2 regions of the Rhodococcus erythropolis R138 genome follow, and region 2 is predicted to be linked to the other one. Evidence: riboswitches for the same ligand, from Rfam matches in the RefSeq annotation. Region 2 holds a riboswitch; the other holds the start of a gene.

Region 1 (15,740 bases), 1.1 Mb from region 2:
GGTCGCCGGGGAAGTCGCCGTCGAAGATCAGCCAGTGCATCCAAGTACCGACGATCGGGATACTCATCGTGATACCACCGAAGGCGGCGCGGAGGCCGGTGCCCGAGAGCAAGTCGTCGGGGATGGTGTAACCGAAGAAGCCTTCGAACATCGCCAGGATGAGCAGCAGGCAGCCGATGACCCAGTTCGCTTCACGCGGACGACGGAATGCGCCGGTGAAGAAGATGCGAGCGAGGTGAACGATGATCGACGCCGCGAACATCAGTGCAGCCCAGTGGTGAATCTGGCGAACGAAGAGACCGCCGCGCACCTCGAAGGAGATGTTCAGGGTCGTCTCGTAGGCGCGAGACATCGTGACACCGCGAAGCGGCTGGTACGCGCCCTGGTAGACGACGTGTGCCATCGACGGATCGAAGAACAGTGTCAGGAACACACCGGAGATCAGCAGGATCACGAAGCTGTAGAGCGCGATCTCGCCGAGCATGAAGGACCAGTGCGTCGGGAAGACCTTGTTGATCTGCCGGCGCATGCCTGCGGCGAGGTGGTAGCGGGAGTCCATAGCCTCCGCTTGTCCAGCCGCTGCCGCGCTGATCTTGGACGGTTTGGTTGTTGTTGTGGTCACGGTCGACGCTCCCAAAATGCCGGGCCGAGTGCTTCGATGAAGTCACCGTCGGCGACCAGGAAGCCCTCTTCGTTCACTGTAATAGGCAACTGCGGAAGTGCGCGAGCAGCGGGACCGAAGATCGGCTTGCCGTAGGTCAGTGCGTCGAACTGCGACTGGTGGCAGGGGCACAGAATACGGTTGCTCTGCTGTTCGTAGAGCGAGGTGGGGCAACCCAGGTGGGTGCAGATCTTCGAGTACGCGAAGTAATCGCCGTAGTTGAAGCTCTCCTGGCCCTTGCGCTTGGTGACACGCGCGGTGTCTTCCGTGCGGAGGCGGATGAGCATCACCGAGTTACGAATGCCGCGCAGTGCTGCGAGCAGAGCGTGCTCGTCGCCACGGTCGGACTCGCGGAACGGGAAGACCGTTTCCATAGAACCGGCATCGAGATCTTCCGGGCGAACGAGGACGATGTCCTCGGGACGGCCGGTGTCACGACGCAGGTAGATGGTCTCGCCCGGGTAGTTCGGGGTCCAGCCGGACACCCACAGGGGTGAGTCGTCGCCCTTGGCCCACGGGTTCTTGATGAGTCCGCCGAGAGGCATGACCATCATGACGCCGAGTGCGCCACCGCCGAACATCAAGCTGCGCTTGATGGCCTTTCGGCGGGGGAGGGTGGACGTATCGAGGGTGTCGCCGAGCTCGGCGACGATCGTGCGACGATCGACCTCGGTGGATCCACCGTCGTGGCGGTCCTGGATCGAGACCTCTTCGGGGATGAACTTCTTGGTGAACTGAACGGCACCGATGCCGACGCCGAGGATCGCCAGACCCATGGTCAAGCCGATCAACGGGGTGTACAGGCTGTACTTGCCGTAGTTCTCGTCACCGGCACCTGCATACTCCCAGGGCCAGAACAGGTAGATCGCGATGAATGCGATCGCCGAAACGCCGGCGAGGCCGAACCAGAAGGCGACGTTGCGCTCGGCGCGCTTTTCCGCCCTGGTGCCCTTTACCGACCAACGATCACGGCGGTAGACGACATCGACGCCATCGAGATTGGTACCCAGCTTGACCAGGTCGTCGCGTGACATCGCGTCGAGCTCTTCATCTGTGTACTTCTTAGGCGTATCGCCGCCATGCTGGCCAGCGTCGCTCATGACCTTGCTCCGATCCACAATGCTGCACCGACGACAGCGATGATTCCGACGGCCCACATGGCGAGACCCTCAGAGGCCGGACCGAGGCCACCGAGCCCGTACCCACCGGGGTCCTTCGACTCGCCCGACGACTTGACGTAGGCGATGATGTCCTTCTTCTCCTCGATCGTCAGCTGACGATCCGAGAACTTCGGCATGTTCTGGGGGCCGGTAACCATGGCAGCGTAGATCTGCTGCTCGCTGGCCGGATCCAGGACCGGGGCGTACTTGCCCGAGGACAGTGCGCCACCGCGGCCGGTGAAGTTGTGGCAGGACGCGCAGTTGAGCCGGAAGAGCTCACTGCCGCGTCCGATGTCGCCACCGCGCAGCGAGGACTGGGCGATTTCGCCGTTCTCGTCGCGGATGAGCGTCGGGCCGCCGCCGTTGGCCTGGATGAAAGCGCCGAGGGCGTCGGTCTGCGCAGCATCGAACTTGGGGTCCTTGCGTGCAGCCTGGGCCTCGTTGCGAGCTGCGGGCATACGACCAGAGGAGACCTGGAAGTACACGGCTGCTTCGCCGACGCCGATGAGGCTGGGACCGCGGTCCTGCACGCCCTGCAAGTTCGCGCCGTGGCACGTGATGCATGACGTGTCGTAGAGCTGCTTGCCTTCACGAATCAGGGCTGCTGAATCGTCGCTGGCGGTCGCAACCTGCGGAGCTGGTGTCAACGCCGAAGCGAGGAAACCTGCGCTGATCAATCCCATCATCAATACGAGCGCGCCGGTAACGCGCCGGCGGATTTTCCGCTGGCGACGCGACTTCGCGGCATTCGCTGAGTTATCGGATGCGGGAGGGGGGGATGAACTCATCTGTATCCCTTTGGTATGTCGGGACGGAACTGGACGTCAGGGGCTGCCTGGGGCGTACAGCTGATTAACGGATGAAATAAATCGTGGCAAACAGCGCGATCCACACGATGTCGACAAAGTGCCAGTAGTACGAAACAACGATCGCGGCGGTGGCCTGGGCGGGCGTGAACTTGCTGACCCGGGTACGTGCGATCAAGAAGACGAAGGCGATGAGACCGCCGATGACGTGCAGACCGTGGAAGCCGGTGGTCATGTAGAACACCGAGCCGTACACGCTGCTCGAAATCGTGGTGCCCTCGTGCACAAGGTGGTAGTACTCGTAACCCTGGCCGGAGACGAAGAACGCCCCCATGATCAAGGTGATGGTGTACCAGCGACGAAGTCCGAAGACGTCGCCACGCTCAGCCGCGAAGACACCCATCTGGCAGGTGAACGAAGATGCGATAAGCACCAAGGTCACCGGCACGGCCAGATACAGGTTCAATTCGGTTGGCTCCGGCGGCCAATTTCCGTTCGCCTGAGCTCGTGCCACGAAGTACATGGCAAAGAGCCCTGCGAAGAACATGAGCTCACTTGACAACCACACGATGGTGCCAACGCTGACCATATTCGGCCGGTTCAGCGAGTGCACGCGTTGGGTGATTGCCGATCCTGAAGTCCCTACTGCGCTCGTCACAGACAGAAGTATGACGCTTCGTCGTAAGAGACGACCACTCGGGTCCACCATCGGCGCGTCGCTCGGCTCGAGTTCGCGGGATCGGGCGGCGAACGCGCTGGTGGCGTGGTCGGAATATGCTGGCGCGATGGCAGCTACACACAAGAGTAGACCGTGGTTCCTGAGAATTTTCGGCACGAAGATTCCGACGCCGCTCGACGCGGCGCGGTCGGATCTGGTCGTCGTTGCCGAGGGCTTCGACGACGCCGAGGCGAGTTCGACCGCTCTCGAACGTGCCGGCTCCACCGAGCCGGAGTTTCGGGCGGAGTCCGAAGTGGTTCTGCGGCACCATCTCGACCTGCCGGAGGACTCGGTTGCCGATGCCGAGAACATCGTCGCTCAGGACGGATATGTGCGAGGCGCGAGTCGGCCCGAGGACGTGACTCAGGCGGTCGAGAATTCGGTTCGCGTCATCTTCGAGCGTGTCCAAATCCTTGACGCCCTGCATTGCTCCCAGGAGCGATCACGAATGGCCGGTCTGGCGCAGCGACTCGGTGGTTCCGTCGCCGGGTGGGACGCGCTCCAGCCCCCGATTCTTGCGGAGGCGACGCCCAAACGCGGTCGCCGAAAGACCTGAGCGGCCCTATTCGGTTTCCTTGCTACCTCACTGACTAGGCTGCGAGGGTCATCGGCAGCACAAAATGGCAGCACAAAATGGCAGCACGAAACGACAGCTCGAAACGACAGCTCGAAATCCAGCCCACATGAACGACAAGGGGACCAAGGCACTATGGCCGGCACCGACGCATCCAACGCCGTGAACGTCGATTCGAGTGCAGTGGTGCGGTCGTGGCCGATGATTCTCGGTCTGCTCACGGACGGCAGTGATCTGTCGGAAGCCGACAGTCGGTGGGCGATGGGCGAGATCATGTCGGACAATGCCACTTCCGCTCAGATCGCCGCTTTCGGCGTCGGGCTGAAGATGAAGGGCGAAACCCCCGCGGAGTTGGAAGGGCTCGCCGGCGCGATGCTCGAACACTCCCGGCGCGTGCCGGTCGATTCCGACGTGGTCGACATCGTCGGCACGGGTGGCGACCGCTCCAACACGGTCAACATCTCGACGATGGCCTCGATCGTGGTTGCCGCGTCCGGTGTGCGAGTTGTCAAGCACGGCAACCGCGCTGCTTCGTCCAAGAGTGGTGGCGCAGACGTGCTCGAGGCGCTCGGCGTTCGCATCAACCTCGGCCCGGAGCAGGTTGCGAGGTGCGTCGAAGAGGTCGGCATCGGCTTTTGTTTCGCGCCGGTCTTCCATCCCGCACTGCGCTTTGCGGCGGTGCCTCGCAAGGAAATCGGCATCCCGACGGCATTCAACGTGCTCGGTCCACTGACCAATCCGGCTCGTCCGCGTGCCGGGCTGATCGGGTGCGCATTTCCGAAGCTGATCTCGGTGGTCGCGGGAGTCCTTGCGCAGCGCGGTAATTCGGCGTTGGTGGTGCGTGGAGACGACGGACTCGACGAACTGACCACATCGACGACTTCGACGGTTCACATCGTCGGCGGTGGAAGTGTGCGAACTGTCACGCTGGATCCGCGCGACCTCGGAATCGACCGCGTTCCTCTCGAAGAGTTGCGCGGAGGAGACGCCGAATTCAACGCCACCGTCGCCCGAACGCTGCTTTCCGGACAGAAGGGGCCGGTCCGGGACGCGGTCTTGCTGAACGCGGGAGCGGCCATCGCGGCGTTCAACGGTGTCGGTGACGATCTCGAGGGTGCGATCTCCGCCGGGATGACTGCAGCCGCTGCCGCGATCGACAGCGGCGCCGGCGCTGAACTGCTTCACAAGTGGGCGGCACTCACCGCCGAACTGGCCGACCAAGCCTGATCGACGAGCTACTCGCCCAGCGAGAAACCGGCCTCGACGTCTGCGCTGGAGAATGACTGGAAGGCGATGTGTGTGGCGGTTCGGAGAACGCCGGGCACCTTGTTGATTCCTCCGGTGACCACGTCGGCGATCTGGGCGTGGTCACGTACCTTCACGATGGCGATCAAGTCGACGTCACCTGCGCACGAGTAGACCTCCGTCACTCCGGACAGGTCGGCGACGGCCTGCGCGGTTTCCGGGATCCGAGCGGACTCGGCGTGAATCATGACGATGGCGTTGATCATTTCTCTCCTCGATTTCCCGGTGGGTTGTGATGACCCGGTGGTTTCGATCGAGCTTAGGGGTGCCGCTCCGTCGTTACGTCATCGATGTTCGGATTCGGTACCGGCCCGCGCGAGTCGGCACCAGGCTTCCCACTTGCCGGCGCCGCCCGCAGGTTCGACGTAGCCGGATGTCGCCGACACGATTCGGACACCGTCCGATGCGAGCCACCGTGCGATCAGGCCCAGTTCTTCGGGTGACGCGCCGCGGAACGGTGCGTCGTCCGGTAGGACGGTTTCGGCTGCCGCGGTGATGGCGTCGACGACGGGCATCGGGTGAGTTCCACGTCTGGCGAGCCCGGCGGACGCGAGACGTCCGGAACGGATCACCGACAGCTCCCAGCCGCCGTCCCCGGTGGGACGGGCGAGAATCAGTTGTTCGATCGCCGCGACTGCTGCGAGTCGCTGAGTGCGCCGCACTGCGGTAGAGACTGCGACCGTTCGGTCACGCAGACGAGCAGCATTCTCGAACAACGCGTGTTCGGACAGCTCGTCTATTCGCGCCTGCATTTGTTGGAGGGGAGCGTCGTTGGTTCCCCGGAAGAATCCACGCACAGTCTCAGGGGCGGCCGCGTAGTCCTGCGCAGTGAGTTCCGGTGCCCAGGAGGCGGGACACGCCCCCAGTTCGCGAGCGGGGCAGTCAGGGCCGTGAACGGCGCCGCGCCCGAGACGTTTGGTGCACGTGCGTAGGCGGCTGAACTCTGCGACGGTGTCGGCGACTTCGACTGCGTCGCCGCGAGAGGTGAACGGGCCGATCGAATCGGCCGTAGGCGTGCGAACCACGGACAGTCTGGGAAACGCCTCGTCGGTGAGAGTGATCCACCATCCTCTTTTGGGGAATTTGGAGCGACGGTTGTACGGGGGTGCATGCGCGCTCAGTAGTCGTAGTTCACGCACCCCTGCCTCGAGCGCATGGGCGCACTCGACGTGGTCCACACGGGTGGCGAGCGCGACCATTTCCTTCATCCGGCCGCGGGTCTCCGAACCGGTGAAGTAGTTGCGGACGCGGCGTCGAAGGTCGGTAGCAGTTCCTATATAGAGGGCTTCGTCCGAAGGGCCTCGGAAAAGGTAGACACCCGGACTTCGCGGCAGGTTTGCGGCGAAGGACCGTTTGGCCCGCTGATGTGAGGAAATGTTGGGCAGGTAGTCGACGAGTTCGCTGTAACTGTGGACGCCTTGGTTCCCGACTCTGTCGATCAACCCGTGTAGGACGTCGACGGTCGCACGCGCGTCGTCGAGCGCGCGGTGCGTCGGTTGGGTGGTCACCTGGAAGAGATGGGCGAGTGCGGAGAGTTTGACCGAAGGCGCCTCGTCGCGGGTGAGCACGCGCCTGGCGAGCTTCACAGTGCACAGCACACGGAACGCCGGCCACGGGCGTGCGCTGCGTGACGCCGCTGCTTTCAGGAAGCCGATGTCGAAGGGCGCGTTGTGTGCCACCAGCACCGCACCCTCGGCGAATTCGAGAAAAGCGGGTAGGACACGTTCGATGGGAGGTGCGCCGATCAGCATGGCGGTGGTGATTCCGGTCAGTTCGACGATGTACGGCGGAATCGATCGGCCGGGGTCGACGAGTGTTGCCATTTCACCGAGCACTTCGCCACCGCGGATCTTGACGGCGCCGATCTCGGTGATGGAGTCCTGGTCGGCGCTTCCACCTGTGGTCTCGAGGTCGACGACGACAAACGTCGTTTCGCTCAGCGGTGTGTCCAGCTCGTCGAAGCTCAGTTGCCGCCCGACGTCGAACTTCTCCCCGTCGGAGAACGGGGACGGAGACGGAAATTCTCGGGCCGAGGCGGGACTCACACCGCAGACAGTAGAAGGACCCCCCGACACGAATTCGAGAGTGCATACGCGGAATCCGGCTCACTGCGACTTCCATTGGGAAAGCAACGGATTGACCCCCGACAAAAGTACGAGAGACGAGGATCACACTTGCGGTGGGAACTCGCGAATGCGGTCTCCTACCTACTTACCGGTAGGGCGATTCGTGAGGGTGTTGCTACGGCGATCAGTCGCCGAAACCGCCTGATTGATCGAAACGGGTTCTAGTTTCAAGTAATCGGCGTTGAACTGCATGGAAGATCGGATTGTCGGGTTTGGTGACCCTTGCCAGTGGGTAGCAAGCGCAGGTTTGCGGGCCAGGTGAGCCTCGCCGAACAGACCTGTTGTTATCTCTTCGTGACCCGTCCGGCGTATCGCGGGCGCGGCAGCATGATTTCCGGCGAATCGGGCGCGATTGTCACGAAGCGGTCGACATCGTCGCGATCATTTCGTAACCTTCCTGAGACCTAACGAAGTCTTGCCGGACCAAACAGGACCGGCATCGTCAGGAACCGCCTAATCGGGATCTCCGCGAGGAACCCGAACCGGGAACCCAAGTTTCCACTGGGGTGAATCCCGCCTGGGGTGCAGCACGCATGATCGCTGCGGACCACGCGGGTAGGGCTGATCTTCCCAGCCCGAACCCGTCAGCTAACTCGGTCGGCGGATGAATGGAAGAAATGGAGCACCCCTTAAGTGGCGTCACAGAGTTTCAAGCGTTCAGCGCAGTTGGCAGTAGCCGGCGCGCTCGCAGTCGGAGCATTTGCTGCAACCGCTGCACCTGCCTCGGCAGACCCCATCACCATCCCCGGCGTCGGCACCTTCGAGGTTCCGGGCGTTTCTATTCCTCAGTTGCCGGTCATCCCGGGCATCACCGACATCGCACCGGCCGCTCCGGCCGCTCCCATCTCCAGTGTTGGTGAGCAGGCAGTTCGCGCCGCAGAGAGCAAGCTGGGCTCCCCGTACGTGTACGGCGCATCGGGCCCGGACGCATTCGACTGCTCCGGTCTGGTCCAGTGGGCATACAAGCAGGCTGGTCTGAACCTGCCTCGCACGAGCTACGACCAGGCCGCAGCCGGCGTTGCCGTTTCACAGTCCGATCTTCAGGTCGGCGACGTGATCTCCTTCTACGGCGGATCGCACTCGGGCATCTACGCCGGCAACGGCAATGTCATCCACGCGTCGACCGCTGGTCAGCCCGTGAAGCTCGCACCGGTGTCCTCGATGCCGTACGACGGTGCTCGCCGTTACTGATTTCTGAACACGCTCGACGGCTGTCTCCGGTAGACGGTCGGAACGATCCGCCGCTGCAAGGCGGCGGAGCTCGGGGGAGCTCCGGATCTTCGAATGTGGGCCTCGAATCTTTGATTCGAGGCCCACATTTTCGTTTCGCGACAATTCGCCCGGTACTTCACCCCGACACGCCTACCGGCGAGTAGACACAAACGTATGCCGTTCCGTAACCTTATCGAGACATTGCGCGGCCGAGACAGGTACTGTGGATAGTTGACAGCCAGCTAACAGATCGTCGACCGGTCCCGGTCGACGTCGCTTCACCGAGACGGAGAGTTGCATTCCGTGGTTTCATCGAAAAACAACAGTCGAGTACGCGCCGCATTGACAGTGGGAGTGCTGGCGTTCGGACTCGTCGCAGGGCCTTCGATGCAGGCCGGTGCCGACCCCGTCATCACCAACCCCACCGAGGCGCTCGACAAGCTCGGTGAACTCTCCCGGGTATCCGAGCAGACCAACGAAGCGCTGCACAACGCACAGATCGACCTCGACGCGAAGCTGGCGGTCGCGAATGATGCGGACGCGCGTTCGGCAGCCGATCAGGGTCTTCTCGACGCGGCTTCGGCACGTGTCGCCGAGTTCGCTCCGGCGGTAAACCGTATTGCCACAGCGAATTACCAGGGTGCGCGGACCAATCGCCTCTTTGCGTTGATGGTGAGCGACTCGCCGCAGCAGTTGCTCGATCAGATGTCCGCGCTGGACGTGATTTCCAACGACGCGGCAGTGCAGGTCTCACAGTTCAACCAAGCCACTGCCGAAGCGCGTGCCGCCTCGGAAGCATCGAAGCGTTCGGCCGAAGAAGCGCGGACCGCCGCCGATCAAGCCCGCGCACTCAGTGACGATTTGCAGCGCAAGCAGAGTGAACTGCAGACGCAGATCGTCGACGTGACCAAAGCTTTCCAGAGCCTCACCGACGACGAGCGTAACCAACTGAGCGGTACGCCATTCCCGCCGGACGTCGATCTCAGCAAAATTCTAGCTAACTTGACGCCTGGTTCGGGTGCTGCTGCTCTGCAGGCAGGCCTCACGCGGATCGGTGACCCGTATGTCTGGGGCGCGACCGGCCCGAACGAGTTCGACTGCTCAGGTCTGGTCGTATGGGCCTACAAGCAAATCGGGAAGACTCTGCCGCGTTCGAGCCAGGCGCAGGCGCAGGGCGGCGTACCGGTGTCGAGGGACCAGTTGCAGCCCGGTGACGTCGTGACTTTCTACAGCGACAACTCGCATGTCGGTATCTACGCCGGCGACGGAAACATTCTGCATGCGTCGACGTTCGGCGTACCGGTGAAGGTTCAGTCGATGGCAGGCATGGAGTTCTCCACTGCGCGTCGTTACTGACGGCTTGCTGCGCCCGAGCGGCGTGTGGCCAGCCGCCGTGAAGCGTCGAGTCGAGTTCTCCTACACTCGGCACCGTGCCGACTGAACCGATGACGACGCCCGACGTCGGCGCAGATCGACCACGCCGTTGGGAGTATCCAGCCCTCGTGGCGCTCGGCGTTGCCGTGGTGCTCGTGCTCGGTTTGACGATCTTCCTGACGAACAGGTCCGATTCCGACGAAAATGTGGCCAGTGAGCAGGACGCCGAACGCACCGCGCAGGTACAAGCATTTCTCGATGCATGGGCTGCGGCGCAGATGTCCGACGATCCGTCGGGGCTGGCGAAGTTCGTCGACAGTGCTGCGGCACCCGGTGTGCTCGAAGCGGAAGTTCGACGAGCCACCGCTGCGGGAGCGCTCGACTTTGCCGACTGGGGATACGAGATTCCCAGCGGCGGCCTGACTCCGGCGCCGCGAACCGGTGCACCGGACGGAGACGTCGAGGTCTGGAATGCGCAGGTCCTGTTGCGATACGCCCTCGACGGCGTTGACGCATTGCCCACTCGCAAGGCAGTGTCCATGACGCTCGCGAAACGCGGCGATCAGTGGTCGGTTCTTGCGGACGGGTCGATCGTCGGACTGGACGGAGCCCGAACGGCGGGCGAATCCTGGAACGGCCCTTGGGACTTCGGGCCGCTGGCCGTCGCCGAAAATACCGCGGGCAATGCACTCGTGATCGGTCACCCGGGTCAGCAGGCGTTCGTCGACGCTTTGGCGGCCGATGTGGACTCAGCCATCGAGAACACGACGCAGTTGTGGGGGCCGTGGTGGTCCGAGCGCGCGGTGCTCATGGTGGCGGGGTCCGCGGAGGAGTTCACCGCACTGGTCGGCTCCCATCACGACGGCGCTTCGATTGCCGCAGTGTCGGTCGCGGATGCAACGGCGGACGGGTCTTCCGACGTGAGCGGCCAGCGGGTGGTCTTCTCACCTGCCGCGGCTTCGAGGCTGACCGACATCACCAGGCGAACGGTGTTGCGCCACGAGCTCATGCACATAGCCGCCCGATCGAAAACCCGTGACGGGTCGCCGATGTGGGTGTTGGAAGGGTTCGCCGAATACGCGGGAAATCGTGGATCCTCGCGGGCCTGGGGTGAGATCGCGCCGACTCTGGCAGCAGCGGTCCGCTCCGGCGATACTCCGACAGAGTTTCCGGACGACACACAGTTCGGCGGTGTCCCGGTCGTGAGTTCACTGGCGTACGAATCGGCGTGGTCTATCAACGCGTATATCGCTGATCGATTCGGCGAGGCGAAGCTGACCGACCTCTTTCGCGCCCTCGCCTCCGGAAAGATGACGGCCGAAGACCTCGACTCGCGGATCCGAGCGGTCCTCGGCGTCGGAACCGAGGAACTGCGAGTCGGCTGGGTCGACTGGACCAACAGCCATCTGGGCTGAGCAGTTCGCGGCTGGGTCAGTTGCAGCGGCGAGCTGAGCTTCGCAAGTCTCCAAGCACTGCGTGCCCTTGTCACGACTCGAAGCACAGCGTGCCCTACGGTGGACGGATGCGCCGGACCCTCTTGGTGACCAACGATTTTCCTCCTCGCCCCGGAGGTATCCAGTCTTATCTCCACACGTTTGCCGGGCACCTGCCTGCTGACAAGTTGGTGGTGTACGCACCGCGGTGGCGGGGCGACTCGCACAAGAAGTTCGATGCGGCACAGCCTTTCGAGGTCGTTCGGCACCCGACGACACTGATGCTGCCGTCGCCCTTTGTCGCTCGTCGGGCCGCGAAGCTGGTCAAGAAGCACGACTGTGAGTCGGTGTGGTTCGGTGCGGCAGCGCCCTTGGCGCTGTTGGCGCCGGTTGTTCGACGCGCCGGAGCGAGCCGAGTGATCGCGAGTACTCACGGCCACGAGGTCGGGTGGTCGATGATTCCCGGTGCGCGGCAGTCGTTGCGTGTGATCGGCGATCACACGGATGCGGTGACGTTTGTCAGCAAATACACCCGTGGACGGTTCTCGGCGGCTTTCGGCCCGCAAGCGGCGCTCGAGCACCTTCCGTCCGGAGTGGACACGTCGGTGTTCCACCCGGACTCGGTCGCCCGCGCAGAACTGCGCAAGCGATACGGGCTGGGGGAGCGGCCCACGATCCTGTGCCTGTCGCGGCTCGTGCCACGCAAGGGGCAGGACATGCTCATCAAGGCGCTGCCGACCATTCGCAAGAGCGTCGACGGGGCGGTACTGGTGATAGTCGGCGGTGGACCGTACGAGGACCACCTCCGTCAATTGACACGTAAGACCGGGATGGACGATCACGTCGTCTTCACCGGCACGGTGCCCGCCGCAGAGTTGGCGGCTCACCACACGATTGCCGACGTGTTTGCCATGCCGTGTCGCACGCGAGGCGCGGGATTGGATGTCGAAGGACTGGGAATCGTCTACCTCGAGGCCTCGGCGACCGGCGTTCCGGTCATCGTCGGCCGCAGCGGTGGCGCTCCGGAAACCGTGCAGCAGAACAAGACCGGGCTCGTGGTCGACGGCACCTCTGTTCGGGACGTCGCCGAATCCGTGATCGAGGTGCTGTCCGATCGTGATCGAGCGGCCGCGATGGGAGCAGCCGGCCGGGAGTGGGTTGCCGAAGACTGGAAGTGGGACACGCTCGCTTCGAAGCTGCGTAATCTGCTCGGCTGAGCCACCGGGACTCGAACGCAAACGGCCCGCACCGAATTCGGTGCGGGCCGTTCGTTGCTGCGAGAAGCTGCTTGCCGAAAACCTACTTGGCGTAGATCTTTTCGATGTCGGCGGCAAAGCTCTCGTGCACGACGTTGCGCTTGAGCTTCATCGTGGGCGTGAGTTCGCCTGTGTCCTCGGAGAAGTCGACCGGAAGAATGCGGAACTTCTTGATCGCCTCGGCGTGTGAGACGAGCTTGTTGGCCTCGTCGATGGCGTCCTGGATTTCACCGACCAGTTCGCCGTCCGAAACCAGGTCGGCAGCTGTGGTTCCCGCGGCCTTGTTGTTGCGCTCGTTCCAGGCGGGAAGTGCCTCGGCGTCGATGGTGATGAGAGCGCCGATGAAAGGCTTCTGGTCGCCGACCACGATGGCCTGGCTGATCAGGGGGTGTGCGCGAAGGGAATCTTCGAGCTGAGCGGGGGAGACGTTCTTGCCGCCTGCCGTGACGATGATTTCCTTCTTGCGACCGGTGATCGTGATGTAGCCGTCCTTGTCGACGGTGCCCAGGTCTCCGGTGTGGAACCAGCCGTTCTCGATCGACTCGGCGGTCGCCTTCTCGTTGCGCCAGTAGCCGGTGAAGACCACCGGTCCCGAGAGGAGGATTTCGCCGTCTTCGGCAATGCGAACGGAGTTGCCGGCCAACGGCTTTCCGACAGAGCCGACCTTCTGTGCGCCGATGGTGTTGACGGCGAACGCTGCGGTGGTCTCGGTCAGTCCGTAGCCCTCGTAGATCGTGACGCCGATACCGCGGAAGAAGTGGCCGAGTCGAGCGCCCAGGGGTGCACCACCGGAAATGGCCAGCTGGCACTGTCCACCGAGTGCAGCGCGCAGCTTCGAGTACACGAGCTTGTCGAAGAGGGCGTGCTTGGCCTTGAGAACGATGCCCGCGCCGCCCTTGTCCTGAGCCTCGCTCCACGCGACCGCGGTGTCTGCGGCCGCGTCGAAGATCTTGCCCTTGCCGTCACCGTGCGCCTTGGCGCGTGCGCTGTTGTAGACCTTCTCGAATACGCGCGGCACCGAGAGGATGAAGTCGGGCTTGAACTCGCCGAACGTCGGAACGAGGTTCGGGATGTCGCTCGTGTGTCCAAGCGCTGCACCGGCATCGAACGACGCGATGCTGACTGCGCGAGCGAGAACGTGCGCGAGCGGCAAGAACATCAGGGTGCGAACGCCGGGAGTCTTGAGCAGCGTCCCGAGGTTGGAGTCGAGGATGCCCTTCGACTCCGCAATGAGGTTGGAGTGCGTCAGCTGGCAGCCCTTGGGCCGGCCAGTGGTGCCCGAGGTGTAGATCAGGGTCGCGGGATCGGAGGCCTTCAGTGCAGCGACGCGGGCGTGGACGTCCTCGTCGGAGATGTCGGCGCCCAGTGCGGTCAATTCCTCGACGACACCCTTACCGGCTGCCGCGGCATCGATCTGGTAGACCGTGCGCAGCGCGGGTGCGGCTGCAGCGACGTCCTTCACGGTCGCGGCGTGAGTGTCGTTCTCGACGATGAGGTCGATTGCTTCTGAGTCCTCGAGAATCCAACGAACCTGCTCGGCTGCGGAGGTTTCGTAGATCGGAACCGTCACGCCACCGGCTGCCCAGATGGCGTAGTCGACGAGCGGCCATTCGAAACGCGTCGCCGACATGAGGCCGACGCGGTCGCCCTGCTTGACGCCGATCGCGATGAGGCCCTTGGCGACTGCAGTCACCTGGGCGGCGAAATCGCCTGCAGTGACATCGACCCATGCATTTCCGACTTTGCGCTTGTAGACAACCGCCGCCGGCTTCGTCTTCGCGAAGGCGAAGACCGAGTCGACCGCGGAGGCATCCTCGGGAATGGTGAACGTCTGGGGTGCGCTGAACTCAGGCACGAAATACCTCCGACACTGCGAAATACTGACGAGTAGGGTTTTCGTCTCCTACTGTAGTCGCATGTCCGACGCAGTTGTGGCCAGGCTTACAGTCTGTCCGGTATGTAGTGGTGCGACACCCCCCGACGCTTCGCCGACGCGATATGTGAAGCTACTTCGGTGAGCAGCATTCAGGTCGCAGACCAGACTTTCATCGCCGCCCCGCCCGAGCGGGTCGCCGAACTGTTGTCCTCGCGCGCGCGGTGGCGTCGCTGGTTCAGTGATCTTGCGCTCGAAGTCCGGGAAGATCGCGGTCCCGCAGGATTCCGTTGGGGAGTGTCCGGTCAGCTGGTCGGCACCATGGAGGTGTGGCTCGAACCGGTCATGGACGGGACGATCGCGCACTACTTCCTGCACTGTGAACCGGTCGGCGTATCACCGTCGGATCTGGCGAACCTCGACCTCGCCGGGATGAACCGAAAGCGTCGGGTCGACGGCAAGGTCATGTCCTTCCAGCTCAAGCGCGAACTCGAAGCAGGACGTGCCGCCGGGGTAGCACCGGACTGATAATCGAAGCAGTGCTCGTTGTGCAGGTTCTGGACTTTTGACGAAGGAAGGTAGCGCAGTCGTATGGCCGAGAAGACCAAGGGGTTGATCAGCATCGACGCCCCTGCCGACGCCGTGATGGACGTCATCGCCGATTTCGCGCAGTACCCCGAATGGGTGGCCGCGGCGAAGTCCGTCGAGGTGACGGCGCCGGGGCAGGGCGGCCGCGCGGACCGAGTGCGTTTTGTCCTCGACGCGGGGATGGTGAAGGACACCTACGAACTGCAGTATTCGTGGGCGCCTGACGGGATGGCAGTGAGCTGGGAGCTGATCTCGGGTGAGATCCAGAAGTCCCAATTCGGTTCGTACACACTCGAGCCCGGCCCGAACGGCACCACCTCTGTCACCTACGAGTTGACGGTCGACCTGACGATTCCGATGATCGGTCTCTTCAAGCGCAAGGCCGAGAAGATCATTACCGACACAGCTCTGAAAGAACTGAAGAAGCGAGTCGAGGGCTGAGTGCCGGAGCAACGATCTCGCGTCCAACTGTTCGTCGGTAAAGGCGGAGCAGGCACGACGACGCTTGCCTCGGCGACGGCTGTGTCGGCTGCGTCCGACGGGGCACGAGTGCTTTTGGTGTCGATCGATCAGGCAGGTTCTCTCGCGGATGTCGTGGGCGTGCCGGCGCTGCGAACGACTACACCTCTCGCCGAGCGCCTCGACGTCCGGCAA
Region 2 (15,740 bases):
GTCAGGCCGGCTTCCTTACCGAGACCCGTCATCGTGCCCATGGCGTCGAAGAAATTCGCGAGCACGAGGGTGAAGACAAGCAGGCTGGCGGCCAGAACACCGATGCGGGTGAACGCGCCGAAGATGCTGACGTCGCCGACCAGGCTCAGATCAGGCATACCACCGAGCATCTCCGGGATCGCGGGGATGCTGAGGTTCCAGCCCTTGGGGTTGGTTCCGAGCGAGGGTCCGACGTCGGCAACTGCCTCGATGATCGCAGCGAGGATCGTCGTGACAACGATGCCGATCAGCAGTCCACCACGAACCTTGCGCACAACCAGAACACCCATGAGCAGGACACCGAAGATGAACACCACGGTCGGCCACGAAGCGATCGAGCCGTTGATTCCGAGTCCGACGGGAACCGTCGTACCGGCGGCATCGGGGATGCGGCGGACGAATCCGGCGTCGACCAGTCCGATGAAGGCGATGAACATGCCGATACCGGCCGCGATCGCGGACTTCAATGCCGAGGGAATCGCATTGAACACCGCAGTTCGGAAACCGGTGAGTGCCAACAGAACGATGATCACACCGTCGATGACCACCAGGCCCATCGCCTCGGGCCAGGTGACCTGAGGTGCGATGGTGACGGCGAGCAGGCTGTTGATGCCGAGACCCGCGGCGATGGCAAACGGATAGTTGGCAACGAGACCGAAGACGATGCTCATCAGGCCGGCAACCAGAGCGGTGACCGCAGCCACCTGGTTGACCGGAAGGATGTTGCCGAGAACGTCGGTCTTCGCTGCAGCGTCGTCAGCCGAGAAACTGCCGAGGATCAGGGGGTTGAGGACCACGATGTAGGCCATCGCCACGAAGGTGACGACACCGCCGCGAACCTCGGTCGAGATCGTCGACCCTCGTTCGCTGATCTTGAAATAGGTGTCGAGGATCTTGCCGGGTGCCGCCATGTTTGTTCTTTCCCCATCGCTGTAGGTCGCCGTGTGCCGGCGCACATGAAGCCGGTCGCACTAGGGAGAGTAGGCCACCGGGGTACGGGTAGCGTTAATTTTGTGACGGAGACTCGCAACACAACCAGCCTGATCGGCAAATTGTCCGCACCCGCGCCGGCACTGATCATCGGCACCGCGTTGTGGGTGGTCGCCACGATCGTGGTCGCGGTGAGCGGCGATCGTTGGTCGGATGCACTCCCGATCTGTTACGCGGGTATCGGAGTCGGCTTCCTCGGCCTCGCTCTGTTCTCCATTCAACGACGCGCAGCTGTGCGCGGTGACAAGGGCGCACAACAGGGCGCCGGTCTGGTCGACTGAGCAGGTCGATTCACCCTGCCAGCATGGTAAGCCTACCCTGCACTCTAGTGTCGGTCTTAGCTTGTCAATGCTGAAAGGAACCACGTAACCGTGAAGATCTCCCACCGAAATCGTTGGAAAAGCCGAGGACGTTGGATGAGACTGACATCCGTTGCTCTGGTCGCCCTGGTCGGCACAGCACTCGTCTCCTGCAGTTCGAACGACGACGCAGCAAGTAGTTCGTCGAGTTCCGGTGGCGGCGCCTTCCCCGTCACGATCGATCACGCTTTCGGCAGCACCACGATCGATTCCGAACCACAACGGATCGTCACTGTCGGTTACAACGACGAGCAGGCTCTGCTGGCCTTGGGCATCAAGCCCGTCGGAATGGTCAATCAGTACCCGGGCGAGCCGGACGTCAACCGCACGTGGCCGTGGGTCACCGGCCCTTGGGGCGGAACCGAACCGACCGTCGTCGGCAGCAATCCCGAAACCACGATCAGCGTCGAAAAGATCGCTGCGCTCGAGCCCGACTTGATCCTCGCGCTCTACTCGAGCATCGACAAAGACCTGTACACCACACTTTCCGCGATCGCCCCGACCGTCGCGAAGGATCCGGCCTACGGCGACTACGCAACTCCGTGGCAGATCACGACGAAGACCGCAGCGAAGGCAGTGGGTCGCGAAGCCGACGGCGAGAAGTTGGTCGCCGATATCGACAAGCAGTTCGCCGACGCCAGAAGCGCTCACCCGGAATTTGCAGACCAGACCGCGGTGATCATCAGCGTCGACACGACCCCGGAGTTCTACGCCTTCTCCTCCGAGGACGCCCGCGGACGGGTCCTCGGCAGTCTCGGATTCAAACCTGCTCCCGCGGTCGAGGCATTGATGAACGGTGAGTTCTACGCGCCCATCTCCACCGAGCGACTAGATCTCCTCGACGTGGACCGTCTCGTTGTCATCGGCAATCCCGATGCCGCCCAGGCGGTCCGAAACAATCCGGGCTTCCAGCAACTCGACGTGGTCAAGAACAATCGCGTCGTCTACGTCAACGACGATCAGGCCCCGCAGGTCGGTGCGGCCCTGACCGCGAGTTCAGCACTGAGCTTGCCGTGGGCGACAAGCCAACTACTCGCCGAACTCACGAAGTAACCAGCGCCCGGCGCTTCCTGATCTGCGCAGTTCCCCAGATCCACACTCCGGCCCACACCATCCCGAACGCCCAACCTGCCAGCACATCGGTCATCCAATGGGCAGCCAGGTAGACGCGGGAGAATCCGACAGCGATCGTGTACAGGCCGAGGCTCGCGAGCATTGCCATCTTCGCGAGCCTCGGCAAAGCAAGCCGAAGAATCACTGCGGCAACCGAAGTCGCGAGTATCGCGCTCATCATCGCGTGGCCCGACGGGAACGAATACGAATCGATTTCGATCAAACGCTCCGGCAGGGGTGGACGGGTTCGCGTGAAGATGCGCTTCAATCCGCTCATCACGAGCAGACCGGTCAACATCGATCCGGCGATCAGCAGAGCGTCCGTTCGGAGCCCCCGAACCAGAAGCACGATCGTGAGCAGCGTCGCGATCAGCCACGACGCGAGGGTTCCGCCGCTGTCGGTGATGACGTCGACCACGTCCACGAGCCACGCCGTCCGCTGGCTCACTGCACTGTCGAGTACCCACTGATCAAAAGACATCTGCCCTCACATCCCTTGCGGCAGAGTCCACGTGCGCATCACGTGATGAACGCCGTCCGAGTCCACCCACCACGGCACGGTCACTGTCGCCTCCACCGCTCCTGTCAGTTCCACCGACAGTTCGTGATGGATCACTACCTCGCCGCCGGGAACCTCACGGCCGAGGGCTGCGAAGCCGAGAACTGCCTGTGGTTCGTTCGCCCACGTCGTCACAACGCCGGTGCTGCTCACTCGTCCGTGAACGGATGTGGACGCCGTAGCGACGTCGAGCAGATCTGCCAGTGCGTCAGCTGTCTCGAAACTGCCGAGCACCACTCGTTGTGCAGGCAGTGCCGCTCCCAGCCACGGTCGGTCGAGAACAAGGGCGTCGCCGGGATCGACCAGATCGCCGGAAAGGCCTCGCACGAACGGCGGCAGGTGCAGTTCCTCCAGGTCGAGAACCCGTCGCTGCGCTGCCTCACCCAGCAGTCGGTGCGTCCGCGCGACGACGGCGGAGGCCGGCATCCGTAGTGGGTCGGCAAGCCGATCGAGTAGCAGCTGAGCCAGTTCCGGATCGTCGACGGTATCCGATGCCAGTAATCCGGAGAAGAATCCGGCGTCGGGGTGTTCGGCAGCATCGAGCAATCCCTCGAAGGTGCGATCGCCCGGAGCGCGCAGCAAGCCAAGCACCTCACCGCCGAGTTCGGCATTCGAACGCAACCACCACGCCGTGTATCCACGACGGTCGGTGAGCAGCGCCCGCGTCGCCGGCGACTCGACCAGCAGCGACAGCGCCTGCGGCCAGCGGTCTTCGTCCACGAGATCGAGATCGCGCACGGCTTCGATGTATTCCGGGTCCTCGTCGAGGGTGTCCCACCATGCGTCTTCGGCGTCGAGATCGTGATCGGGGCCGGACGGCAATTCCTCACGGACCACCGTGAAACCCCACCCGACACCGACTACCCGTAGCGCCTGCTCCCCCACCCGCTGAACAAAATCAGCGTCGACGATGCCGAAGGGAGAATCCTCGACCAGGACGCTTGCAAGGGGAGCGCCCGGAAGCAGAAGTTGGTCGGCGGAACGCAATTCGCCCTCCGAATCAGGAAGCAGCACTTCACCGATCCACGACGGCAGCGCCCCTGGCGCCACGTGGGCCGCCAATCCGAGCACCACTTGCGCCAACTCCGTCGCTACCGAATCATCCTGATCCGCAGCATCTTCGATCAAGGCTCGCAGTGCCGGATCGGACAGCAGGTCGGTGGCACTCGCGGTCTGTGCTCCCAATCGAGACAGCAACGGGTGCGCCGCGACAGGATGAACCAACCTCGTCCACTGCACAGACGGTGCGTCTTCGCCCAGTTCGACGCCGACGACGACGGTCCGCGGTCCGGTCACCGTTCGTCCATCGGAGAGCGGAACCGGCAGTGTTCCAAGCTCTTCCACCGCAAGAGTGTCGATCACCAAGGGCTCGAGAGCCGAATAGAGTCGATTCCACCACTTCGGTTCACGTTCCAAGCCGCTGAGCAGTTCCGCGATGCGCGCGAGCCCGATGCGGTGCGTCGACACCGCCGCGAGTGCTCGCTCGTGCTTGGGGCCGGAGAGCTCGGGGACAACCAGGCCGCCGACGATGTCGGTGAGCAACTCGGCAAGGTCATCACTGAGCCCGGGCACCACGGATGCTCGCTGCGGCGCGCGGTCGGGTTCACCGACCACCGGAAGCCACTCGTTTTCCTGCAGCTCCTTCAGAAGCGCTTCGCGCAGAAGCGAATCGGTTTCGCTGCGGGCAAAGGCAGGGATCGGGACGAGTGCCGTTCGCTGCCGAGGAGGTAGTGCAGCAAGGAACTTCGCGTACCCCTCGCCAAGCGGAGCGATCGGTGCAGCGGGCATGAGGCGTCGCCGATCGGGTTGCATTGCAATGTCGGCAATGATGATCGCGGGGATCGACAGTTCCTCGTCGGATCGGGTCGGCGCCCGCAGCACGTCGTCTGCGACCGGCTCGACGACCCCGTCGCGGACCGGCACCAACCACCGTGCGTTCGGCGCCGAGTACTGCCACCACGTGCGATCTCCGATAGCTATCTCGACGAGACCGGATTCCAACACTCGTTCCGATCGCCGAAAAGTCTTCTCACCCAGACGAATTGATCCGAGAGCCGGGAGTTCGAGAAGCAGGTCGACTGCCTCACGTGTCATCTGCGAAAGCAGCGCCGCGGCATCGACGTCCGGCCGAAGCGTCAGCACCACTTCCGAATCAGCACCGTCGCTCGGCAATTCGCCAGACGGCCACACCAAACGAAGTACGGGGACACCGGTTTCCGGCACGGGGAGTTCGCGAGAGTCGATCTCGCGCAGAGTTTGCGAGGCAGAGAATCGAATCGATCCCGCCGACGAGCGCAGTTCAACCTCGTCACTGACCGAGAGAACTGCCGAGAATCCGACTCCGAACCGCCCCGTCACGCCTTCGTCGGCGTCGACCTTGTTCGACGCACGAAGCGCCGTGAGTGCGTGAACACCGGATTCGTCCAGCGGACGGCCGCTGTTCGCGACGGTCAGCGTCCGACCGTCCACGTCCACCCACAAAGAGCCCTCGAGGCCCCCGCGTGCAGCCGCATCGGCAGCGTTCTGCGCCAGTTCGGTGAGCAGACGGTCGCGGTACCCGGCCTTCGCGAGGTCGGATTCCGCAGCCGCGTCTTCACGCAATCGCGTCGGAGATTCCGACCACGCGCGCAGCGTCGCCTCGCGGAGTGCGTCCGTGCCGAACGGATCTTCTACTCGGTGGATACCGAATCCTCAACTGCAACAACGCTCGACGGGCGAGCGGGCACCGCAATCAGCTCGACTGCTCCGTCGTCGAATGCGTCGAACTGCGGCGAGCCCGCACCGAGCGGCAAGCTGGTGTCCGAATGCGCGCCACAGCCGTAGGACACGCTGACCACCCGGCCGTCTGCGGAGAGTTCGTTGCCGCACACGCCGAACGCTGCGTGCAGCGAACCTGCCAGTGGAAGGAAGAATCCACACAGCCCACACGTCGACGGGGCAGCCTTGGCCATCTCCGACTCCGGGCCGAAGTCACCGTCGAACCAACGCTGCGCGGCATCGAGTCGGCCCTCGAGGCTCATGACCTGTTTGCGGCCTAGCCCGATTTCGAGAGCTACCTCGTCGACTTCCGGGTCACCGGTGGCGACGTAGCCGGGAACGAGCCGAGGATCCTCGGCCGGCGGGGCGAGTAGGTCACCGACGGAGAGATCGCCGGGACGAATCCGCTGATCCCATGGCAGCCATTCCGGCGCAACCAACGCGTCGGGACCCGGCAGCAGCGCCAACTCACTGACAGTTGCGCGGGTGTCCTCCGGTCCGGCAGCGACGACAACCGCCCACTGCCAACCGCGGTATCCGGGAATGTCTGCTGCAAATCGATGGGTGGCGGCAAATTCGTCCTCCGACGTCACGCCGAGGTATGCCCCCACACCGCCTTCATGCAGGTCGACGACTGCCGTTCGGGCAAGCTCGACCGCATCGGCCAGTACTGGGCGCGGCACTGCACGCTCTGGAGAAGTAGCAACACTCACTCCTCCAGTTTGCCGCACCACCGCAAGTCCGCAACGCACTGGGCTGCCATGCTGGGCAGATGAGTAGGTCACACGCCAATTCCGTGCGCACTTTTGCAGTGGTCGCCGTGATCGCGTCAGCCCTGGCGGGGTGCTCCGATTCCCCCGGTGCTCCCGACAGCCTCACGTCCGAAACCGGCTCCGTCGAGATCGTTCGAGTGTCCGCGCACGATCCCGACGCGTTCACGCAGGGCCTCGAGATCGACGGAAACCGGTTGTACGAAAGCACCGGACGCGTCGGGCAGTCCTGGGTGCGCTCGAGCGAGATCTCCGACGAGCAGTCCCCCGCTTCGGGACCGGAAGTTGCGCGTGCCGATCTCGACCCGCCATTGTTCGGTGAGGGCATCACTGTCGCCGGAGACACACTGTGGCAACTCACCTGGAAAGACGGCGTCGCCATCGCCCGTGACAAGGACACCTTGACCGAACGTGGGCGGTTCCCACTCGACACCGAGGGATGGGGAATCTGTTCGCTCGGGGATCGGCTGGTCTCCAGCGACGGTTCGGCCACGTTGACCTTTCGCGATCCCGAAACCTTTGCGCCGATCTCGACAGTCGACGTCACCAGATCTTCGGAGTCCGTCGGCAAGCTGAACGAATTGGAATGCGCCGAAGACGGCTCCGTCTACGCCAATGTCTGGACCACCGACACCGTCGTCCGAATCGACCCGTCGGACGGCACCGTCACGAACGTGTACGACGCATCGGCGCTACGCGAAGAACTCGTCACGGATGGATCGACCAGCACCGTCGACGTTCTCAACGGCATCGCGCAGATTCCCGGTACCGATCGATTCCTGCTCACCGGCAAGTATTGGCCGCAGATGTTCGAAGTCCGTTTTGTTAACTGAGTCCGACATGACACAGGACTCGCAGGGGTGTGCGTGGTAGCCGCGCCGACACTAGGACAGAATTGAGTGGTGACCGGACCGCGCGAACCCTACGACCCCGAAACTCGGCGAATCCACGACGAGCCGGAGGGGCAACAGGTGCACCCCGGTTACGACAATTACCCACCCGCGGCCCGCCCGGACAACTACCCGCCTTCGGCTCGCCCCGCTGCGCGTCGCACGCCGTTGCCGCCGCTGCACCCGATCCCCGAATCACGGGGAGACTCGGATTCCGCGTCCGGTTCGAAGGCACCGGGTGCGGACGCCCCCAAGGCTCCCCCGATGCCTCGCAAGCTCACCGTCACCCGCGTCGCAGCGATGCGCAGCCGCGAACTGACGAACAAGGGCATCGCGACCTTCCAGCGCGCAGCGAAGGCCGACGGCGCGGACAAGTCCGGTCTGACCGCTCTCACCTACGCGGTGATGACGAACAACGCCACCGACGCCGCGATCTCCGTCGCTCTGGCCAACACGCTGTTCTTCTCGGCGGCGACGGGTGAGGACAAGACCAAGGTCGCGCTCTATCTCCTGATCACGATCGCACCGTTCGCGGTCATCGCACCGCTCATCGGTCCGATGCTCGACCGGTTGCAGCGCGGCCGCCGCATCGCACTCGCGTCGTCGTTCGGAATCCGGACGCTCCTCGCAGTGATCCTGGTCTTCAACTTCGACAGTTGGATCCTCTATCCGGCCGCGCTCGGCATGATGGTGCTCAGTAAATCGTTCTCGGTACTCAAGAGTGCGGTGACACCACGCGTCCTACCACCGGAAATAGACCTGGTGCGCGTCAATTCGCGTCTGACGGTCTTCGGGTTGATCGGCGGAACGATCGGCGCCGGCGCCGTCGCGGGTGCGCTCGCGCTCGCTTTCGGTTCCACCGGAGCCTTGTGGTTCGCCGTCGCCGTCACCGTCTTCGGCGCATATCTGAGCATGCGAATCCCGTCGTGGGTCGAAGTCACCGAGGGTGAGGTTCCCGCGACCATCACCTACCACCCGGACGAGGCGCACCACGCCGGCAGCGCCCCACCACAGCCGAACGCGAAACCGGCCAAGGTCCGACAGCCTCTCGGACGCGCCGTGATCATCGGACTCTGGGGCAACGGCACCATTCGCGTGCTCACCGGCTTCCTGACGCTCTACATCGCGTTCGTCGCCAAATCACGCACCGATCACGAGCCGCTCCAGCAAGCCATGATGCTCGGCCTGGTCGGCGCAGCGGCCGGTCTGGGAAACTTCGCCGGAAATGCCACGGGTGCGCGCCTCAAGCTCGGCCGGCCCGCACTGATCGTGCTCCGGTGCACTGCGTCGGTCTGGATCATCGCGGTGATCGCAGCGCTGACGGACAACCTGATGACCGCTGCGCTGGCCACACTCGTAGCCTCCGCAGCCAGCGCACTCGCCAAGGTCTCACTCGACGCGTCACTCCAGCACGACCTGCCCGAGGAATCGATCGCATCCGGATTCGGCAGATCCGAGACGGTTCTGCAGTTGAGCTGGGTACTCGGCGGCGCATTGGGGGTTCTGCTTCCGACCGAATACTGGATCGGGTTCACTGTTGTATCGGTGTTCCTGACGATCGGGCTTCTGCAGACCTTCCTGAGCTACCGAGGAAGCAGCCTCCTGCCCGGCCTCGGCGGGAAGCGACCCGATCTGGCCGAACAAGAAGTGACCGAAGTGATTTACACCGGTAAATCCAACCGAGGACAAGGAAGTACTCCGCAGTGATGATGCGCTCGAGAACAAAGAAGATCGTGGCAGCGATCAGTGTCCTGATGGTGGTGGCACTAGTTGCTTACGTCTCCGTTCTTTTCGTGATCATCAAGAACATCAACGACGACCCCGAAAAGCTGCCGGTCATCACTGCATACGCACACGGCAAGACGATCGAGACGAACCCTGCCGGGTTCTGCACCATCGATCTGTCCCAGTGCGCCCAGGTGGGCGACATCTACGCACTCGACGTTCCCGCGGGCTACCCGCTGCAGCTGTCGTTGTCGACGGACGTCTCCGATGCGCAGTGGGCCCTGCTGGCGGTCTACGAGGATGCCGACGGCAACCAGACCGGCGAACCCCGAGTCTTCGAGCCCGGCGAGGCCCTGGCCGTGACGGTCGAATCTTCGAGCGATCCCGTCAAGCAACTCGTCGGCGTCGAAATCCACCTCGCCGTCGGTGAGGGAAGCGAACAGGGACTACTGATCTGGTCGATCAAGACCGCCTGATCCCCGGAAGAACGAAAATGCCCTGCACACCGATTGGTGTGCAGGGCATTTTGTTTCGAAGCCGTGTACGGCAGCTCGAATCGAGCGATCAGGTATCGAGCTCGCGAGCGACGGCTCGGACGACCTCGGAGATCCGCTGAGCGGTCTTGCGGTCCGGGTACTTGCCGTTGCGCAGATCCGGCTGGACCTTCGCCTCGAGCAACGTGATCATGTCCTCGACCATGCCGTGCAGCTGGTCAGGGGTGTGCTTACGCTCGACGGGCTCACGACGCGTCGCCGTAGCGCCCCGCAACGACGGCGCCGGCTCCAGCACCTTCAGGCTCAGCGCCTGCGGACCGCGGCGGCCCGCAGCCATGCCGAACTCGACGCGCTGGCCGGCCTTCAAGCCTTCGACGCCCTCGGGGAGAGCGGAAGCACGGACGTAGACGTCCTCGCCCTCTTCCTGCGACAGAAAGCCGAAACCCTTTTCGACGTCGTACCACTTCACCTTGCCGGTCGGCACCGCGTTCACCTGCTCATCACTCGACTGGGGCATCTGCCCCAATGTGCTCGGGAGGCTCTCGGAAGAGCCTCATGGCCTTGCTCGCATCGCTTCCGGTGGAAGAATGCAAAAGAACGCGCCCCACACTTGCTTCAGCGGGGCGCGCAGTCTGTTAACAGTCTACCTGTGACGAACCCGGGTCGGCACCCAGGTTTACAGGCACTATCCTCGTAGGTGTGGACCCTCAACCGAACCCGCGCACTTCCGGCACCGGAAACGGTCTGTTCCGTACAGCGATGGCACTGTTCATCGTCGGATTCCTGGCGATCGTGGCCATCTTCGCAGTCCACATCTTCAGCGACACCCCGCCCGGCCTGGCGTTGTACCTGGTGGCACTCGCGTGCCCGATCGGCTTCCTTCTGGCCATCGTCTACACGCTCAGATCCGGTCGACGCGTGCGCTGATCACCCCCGCCTCCAACCGAAAGGTCACTGACCATGAGAATCCTCCTGAACGTGATCTGGCTGGTGTTCGGTGGCTTCTGGCTGGCGTTGGGCTACTTCGCCGCAGGCATCATCTGCTGCATCCTCATCATCACGATTCCCTTCGGAATCGCGGCATTCCGCATCGGCATCTACGCACTGTGGCCGTTCGGTAAGACCGTCGTCGACAAGCCGACCGCTGGCGTCGGTTCGATGATCGGCAATGTCATCTGGGTGATCATCGCCGGTATCTGGTTGGCGATCGGACACATCGTCACCGCCGTCGCGATGGCGATCACGATCATCGGAATTCCGCTCGCGGTCGCGAACCTGAAGATGATTCCGATCTCGCTGATGCCGCTCGGCAAGGAGATCGTCGACGTGGACCGCGTCAATTACGCATAGCCGTGGACCGCGTCAATTACGCGTAAGCGGGCCCGGAGACAGAAGAACCCGACCACAGCAGGTGCTGTGGTCGGGTTCTCTCGTATCAGGCGGATCAGCGGCCGAGGCTACCGAGTCCGGGGAGGTTACCGAGCGAACCGGTACCCGTTCCCGGGTTGCCCGGATCAACGGGGCCGACCGGACCCTCGGAGACCACGATGGTCACACTCGAAGCGCGCGAAAGCACGCTCTTCGCAGTGATCTCGACGGTGACGCTGCCGACGGCCGTGGGGGTTCCCGAGATGGTGCCGTCCTGTGCGAGGGACAGTCCGCCGGGCAGAGTGCCGTTGGTGAGCGCAAAGGCTGCCCGGGTATCAGCGGCAGTGAGCTTGTGCGAATACGCCTTACCGACCTGAGCGGCAGGCAGTTCGACGGTCGCGGGTAGCGGGTACGCGGCAACGACGGTCACCTTGCCCCCGTTGGTCGTCGACGCGATGGCGCCGGTCGAGGTGTCGAGCGCGAGGTTTTTGACCTTCTCCAGTGCCGGAATCTTGGTATCGGTCAGAGCGGTGGTGGCGCGGGTCGTCAGATCGACCGACCACAGGTGTCCGTTCATGACGTCCGCGACATATGCAATGCCTGCAGCAGCGTCGACGACCACGCCGTTGGGAATCGCGGTCGGAGACAGCGTGGTCTTCGACAGAACCGCGCCGGCCGGGGTGATCGCCCACAGGTTGGTTGCCCGGGTGTCGGTCATGTAGATGTTGCCGGTGTTCGTGTCGACATCGACGTCGACCGGGTAGAGGTTGTCGGCACGCACGATCGACTTGAGTGCTCCGCCCTTGCGTACGTCCGCCTGCCACAGCGTGCGGCCGTAATTCTCGTCGAAGAAGTTGGTGTCCGCGATGTAGAGGAAGCCGCGGACACTGTCGAAGGCGAGCTTGGTCGGCGTTGCGGACTTGTCGACCAGAATGCTCGACACGGCGTCGGCGGCGTTGGGGTCGACGACTCGGATGTTGCCGGACTTGTAGTCCGAGAAGTACGCGCGGTGTGTTGTGGGGTCGACGACGACATCGTTGATCTGCGGCCGCGACCCGTCGGGGTTCTTCTCGCTCAGCGTGACCGTCTTTTCGACCTTGCCGGTCTTCGTGTCGACAATCGAGATCGCGCCGCCGTAGGAGGAGGACACGTATGCGCGTCCGAGGTCCGAGTCCACGGCAAGTGCCGACGGGTAACCGACGACACCGTCGATGGTGCCGACGGACTTGCCGGTGTTCGTGTCGACGACGGACAACGAGCTGGTCGGTCCGCCGTACTGCGTGATGTATCCGCGGTGGGTTGCCGAGTCGACGACGATGTCGCCGGGCTGGGTTGCGGAATAGCTTCCGACAACACCGTGTGTCGGATCCTCGGGTGAGGCGTGTGCAGCGGGAGCAGTGACGGCCAGGCCGACAGCAGCAGCGGCGACGGCGAGTGACGCGGTGACCGCACGCCGACGGTATTGCAGTTTCATGAGGGGTGCCCTACTTCTTTGGAAGACTCTGCGAACCCTGCCCATTCGGGGCAAGTCAGGCAAACCTAACCTAAGTTTCAATCTCGATGTTGAGACACAGGACACATCTTCGGCCTGGATCGGCGCACCTCTCACTCGGCCGGAATTCCATTTCCGTATAACGTGTGACCTTGCTCACATTACGGATGGATAACGGAACGGACACAACCGGACATTCACTCAGGCACCCCCACCTACCTGGGAAGAGTCTCCTGCGCTTTGTGTGACGCGTTGTACGTCCTTCGCCACGCCGCGTTATCAAATGGTGACACGAGAGACTCGAGCCGTTACCGTCGTTTTCGGCCGGGAAACTCGGCCACCTCCGGCCCGCCGCGCCAAGCCTTGTCCCGCGGGTACCGGACTTCCGACAGAGCATTCCAGGGACGAGGACGGGGGACCCAAAGTCCTCTGTGAGAACAGAAAAGTTCTCCAGTGGACACCGGTTCGATCGCAAGACCGAATCTTGGGGTGAAGCCAGACCCTTTCCAGCCAGGAAAGGCGAGGCCGGGCGACCTCTCAGCCCGAACCCGACAGCTGACCTCGCAGGCGCGTGTGGAGAGGATTTCGACCATCATGAGCGGACGCCATCGCAAGCCCACCACCACCGGTCGCACTGTCGCCAAGGTCGCCGTCACCGGCGCCATCATGGGCGTAGCAGGAATTGCAGCCACCGGAACCGCAAGCGCTGCCCCCGACTCCGACTGGGATCGTCTCGCCCAGTGTGAGGCCGGCGGAAACTGGGCCATCAACACCGGCAACGGTTACCAGGGCGGACTGCAGTTCTCCCCCAGCACGTGGAACGCACACGGCGGCGGACAGTACGCAGCCACCGCAAACCAGGCCACTCGCGAGCAGCAGATCGTTGTTGCCGAGCGTGTTCTCGCAAACCAGGGTTGGGGCGCATGGCCGTCCTGCTCCTCCAGCCTCGGACTGAGCAGCGGCGCCACCGAGCGTTCCGCTCCGGCCACCACGGCTCCTCAGGCAGCTCCGGCTCCGGCACAGCAGGTCGCTCAGACCGTTGCACACCCGGTCGCTGACGCCATCGATCAGGCAATCGCGTTCGCCAAGGCCAACGGCATCCCGGTCGACCCGCAGATCCTCGCAGTCGCCGACACCGCGAAGACGTTCCTCAAGTAACACCGGTAAGACTGTCCGCTCGGACGCTCGAACATCAAGAAGGCCCGCACCGAATCGGTGCGGGCCTTCTTCGTGTCGAGTTGTTATCGGTTGATGACGGTGTGCGGGTGTACGTAAGGAAGTGACTCCACCGGAACTGGAAAGGTGGTGTCCTCGCCGAAGGGTGAAAGTCCACCTGCGCGGGTCGATGACAATTCGGTCACTGCGTGATCTCCGTCTGCAGTTTCCGGCCATCCTGGATCTACATAGTGTTGCTTCGAATTGTTGGCCACGAAGTCATTTTGACAGGACGCCGTTACGCCGTACAGACCAGGTCTCTAATCTGATACCTGATGACCGAAACACGTGGCACCCCGGCGGGCAGTTCCGCAGCCGAAAGTCTGACCGATTGGCTCTCGGCGCGCAGTGACGCCGAGTTGACGGAGTTGCTGCGTCTGCGCCCCGATCTGGCCGTACCGCCGCCGAGCACGATGGTGGTTCTCAGTGGTCGGGCGCAGCAACGCGCGTCGGTCAGCCGAGCGGCGGACGAACTCGACACCCTCGATTTCGGTCTTCTCGAATTGTTGGCACTGGCCGGCGCCGAGGAAACTCCGATGACGCGGGCGGAGCTCAACAGTGCAATCGCCGAACGCGCCCTGACCGGCAAGGGCAAGGTCACCAAGAAGGCCGTCGACAAGTCACTGTCGAAGATGCGTGAGTCCGCCCTCGTCTGGGGTGTCGATCCCATCAGCGTCGTCCCGGCAGTCATCGGGATGATTCCGTGGCGTGTGGGGCGAGCCCTCGAACCTGCCGAGGCGATGACCGAGACCGAGATCTCGGCAGCCCTCGACGCTCTGGACACCCGCGAGCGGGATCTCCTCGAGACTCTCGCCAACTCCAGCCCGATCGGTCGCACCCGCGACGCCGCCCCCGGAACGCCGCCTGAGCGCCCGGTTCAGCGACTGCTGGCGGCCGGCCTGCTTCGGTGGCTCGACGAGCAGACCGTCGAGCTTCCGGCGACGGTTCGTCAGGTCATCCGCGGCGAGCCGGTTTTCGATCCGACGACGCTGACCGCACCCGTCATCGGGGGCGACAAACTCAAACCCGCGGACGTGAACGCCGCAGCGGCCGGCGAGGCACTCGAGTTGGTACGCCAATGCGAGAGCGTGATCGCTGTTCTGGGCGCAGCACCGGCCCCAGCACTGCGAGCCGGTGGACTCGGTGTTCGAGAACTACGACGCGTGGCCAAGACGGCCGATCTCGACGAAGCGCGAGTGAGCCTGCTCGTCGAATTGCTTTCGGCAGCCGGGCTCATCGCCAGTGGAACGCCCGACCCGGCGCCGGTCTCGGACAACGCGGACGAATACTGGACGCCCACACTCGCCGTCGACGGCTGGCTCAACGCGTCCACAGCGCGTCGGTGGGAGGTGCTGGCGTCCGCCTGGGTCGACGTACCGCGAGTTCCGTGGATGATCGGGCTGAGGGATTCCACCGACAAGCCCATCGCGGCACTGTCCGAGGAAGGCCGGGCCCCGGCGGCTCCGCGCGATCGCCAGGCCATTTTGGGGCTGCTCTCCGAACTCGACAGTGGCCAGACTGCATCGGCCGTCGAGGTAAGTCGACTACTGGCGTGGCGACGCCCGCGATGGAGCGGGCGCCTACGGACGTTCGCAATCGAGCGGACTCTGGACGAGGCCGCCGCCCTCGGGCTGGTGGCCCGCGGCGCGTTGTCGTCACCTGGACGAGCTTTGCTGCACGGCGGGGACGCCGAAGCCGAAATGCAGTCCGCGCTACCCGAGCCCATCGACTACATCCTGGTCCAGGCAGATCTGACTCTGGTTGCGCCCGGCCCGCTCGTACCGGACCTGCTCGAGCAGGTGAGCCTGGTCGCGGACATCGAGTCGGCAGGATCGGCGTCCATGTACCGCATCAGCGAGGAGAGCGTGCGTCGTGCGCTCGACGCCGGTCTGACGGCCACCGAACTGCATGCGATGTTCGCCTCGAAATCGAAGACGCCTGTTCCCCAATCACTTTCGTATCTGATCGA

What was found. A riboswitch is a leader RNA that binds a small molecule or an ion and turns the genes downstream of it on or off. The one in region 2 is predicted to bind cyclic di-AMP.
Region 1: linked by a shared signal. The riboswitch ahead of H351_RS15175 (C40 family peptidase) and the one ahead of H351_RS09900 (transglycosylase family protein) in region 2 are both predicted to bind cyclic di-AMP.

Annotation. Positions count from the first base shown of each region.
Region 1 covers NZ_CP007255.1:3,230,361-3,246,100, forward strand. The annotation lists gene qcrB (cytochrome bc1 complex cytochrome b subunit) at 1-559, opposite strand, end outside; gene qcrA (cytochrome bc1 complex Rieske iron-sulfur subunit) at 619-1,761, opposite strand; gene qcrC (cytochrome bc1 complex diheme cytochrome c subunit) at 1,758-2,609, opposite strand; gene ctaE (aa3-type cytochrome oxidase subunit III) at 2,674-3,285, opposite strand; gene H351_RS15155 (hypothetical protein) at 3,413-3,901, shown strand; gene trpD (anthranilate phosphoribosyltransferase) at 4,055-5,146, shown strand; gene H351_RS15165 (Lrp/AsnC family transcriptional regulator) at 5,155-5,430, opposite strand; gene H351_RS15170 (DEDD exonuclease domain-containing protein) at 5,509-7,269, opposite strand; cyclic di-AMP (ydaO/yuaA leader) riboswitch at 7,791-7,969, shown strand; gene H351_RS15175 (C40 family peptidase) at 7,984-8,541, shown strand; gene H351_RS15180 (C40 family peptidase) at 8,866-9,918, shown strand; gene H351_RS15185 (hypothetical protein) at 9,993-11,351, shown strand; gene H351_RS15190 (glycosyltransferase family 4 protein) at 11,459-12,586, shown strand; gene H351_RS15195 (AMP-dependent synthetase/ligase) at 12,669-14,480, opposite strand; gene H351_RS15200 (SRPBCC family protein) at 14,640-15,026, shown strand; gene H351_RS15205 (SRPBCC family protein) at 15,090-15,527, shown strand; gene H351_RS15210 (ArsA family ATPase) at 15,528-15,740, shown strand, end outside.
Region 2 covers NZ_CP007255.1:2,105,352-2,121,091, reverse strand. The annotation lists gene H351_RS09965 (NCS2 family permease) at 1-950, opposite strand, end outside; gene H351_RS09960 (DUF2530 domain-containing protein) at 1,053-1,310, shown strand; gene H351_RS09955 (iron-siderophore ABC transporter substrate-binding protein) at 1,446-2,441, shown strand; gene H351_RS09950 (phosphatase PAP2 family protein) at 2,431-2,982, opposite strand; gene H351_RS09945 (sacsin N-terminal ATP-binding-like domain-containing protein) at 2,989-5,661, opposite strand; gene H351_RS09940 (DUF3027 domain-containing protein) at 5,730-6,551, opposite strand; gene H351_RS09935 (glutaminyl-peptide cyclotransferase) at 6,590-7,420, shown strand; gene H351_RS09930 (MFS transporter) at 7,490-9,184, shown strand; gene H351_RS09925 (DUF2771 domain-containing protein) at 9,211-9,678, shown strand; gene H351_RS09920 (cold-shock protein) at 9,767-10,180, opposite strand; gene H351_RS09915 (hypothetical protein) at 10,396-10,623, shown strand; gene H351_RS09910 (YccF domain-containing protein) at 10,657-11,046, shown strand; gene H351_RS09905 (YncE family protein) at 11,141-12,538, opposite strand; cyclic di-AMP (ydaO/yuaA leader) riboswitch at 12,933-13,142, shown strand; gene H351_RS09900 (transglycosylase family protein) at 13,151-13,714, shown strand; gene H351_RS32505 (hypothetical protein) at 13,798-13,986, opposite strand; gene H351_RS09895 (helicase-associated domain-containing protein) at 14,047-15,740, shown strand, end outside.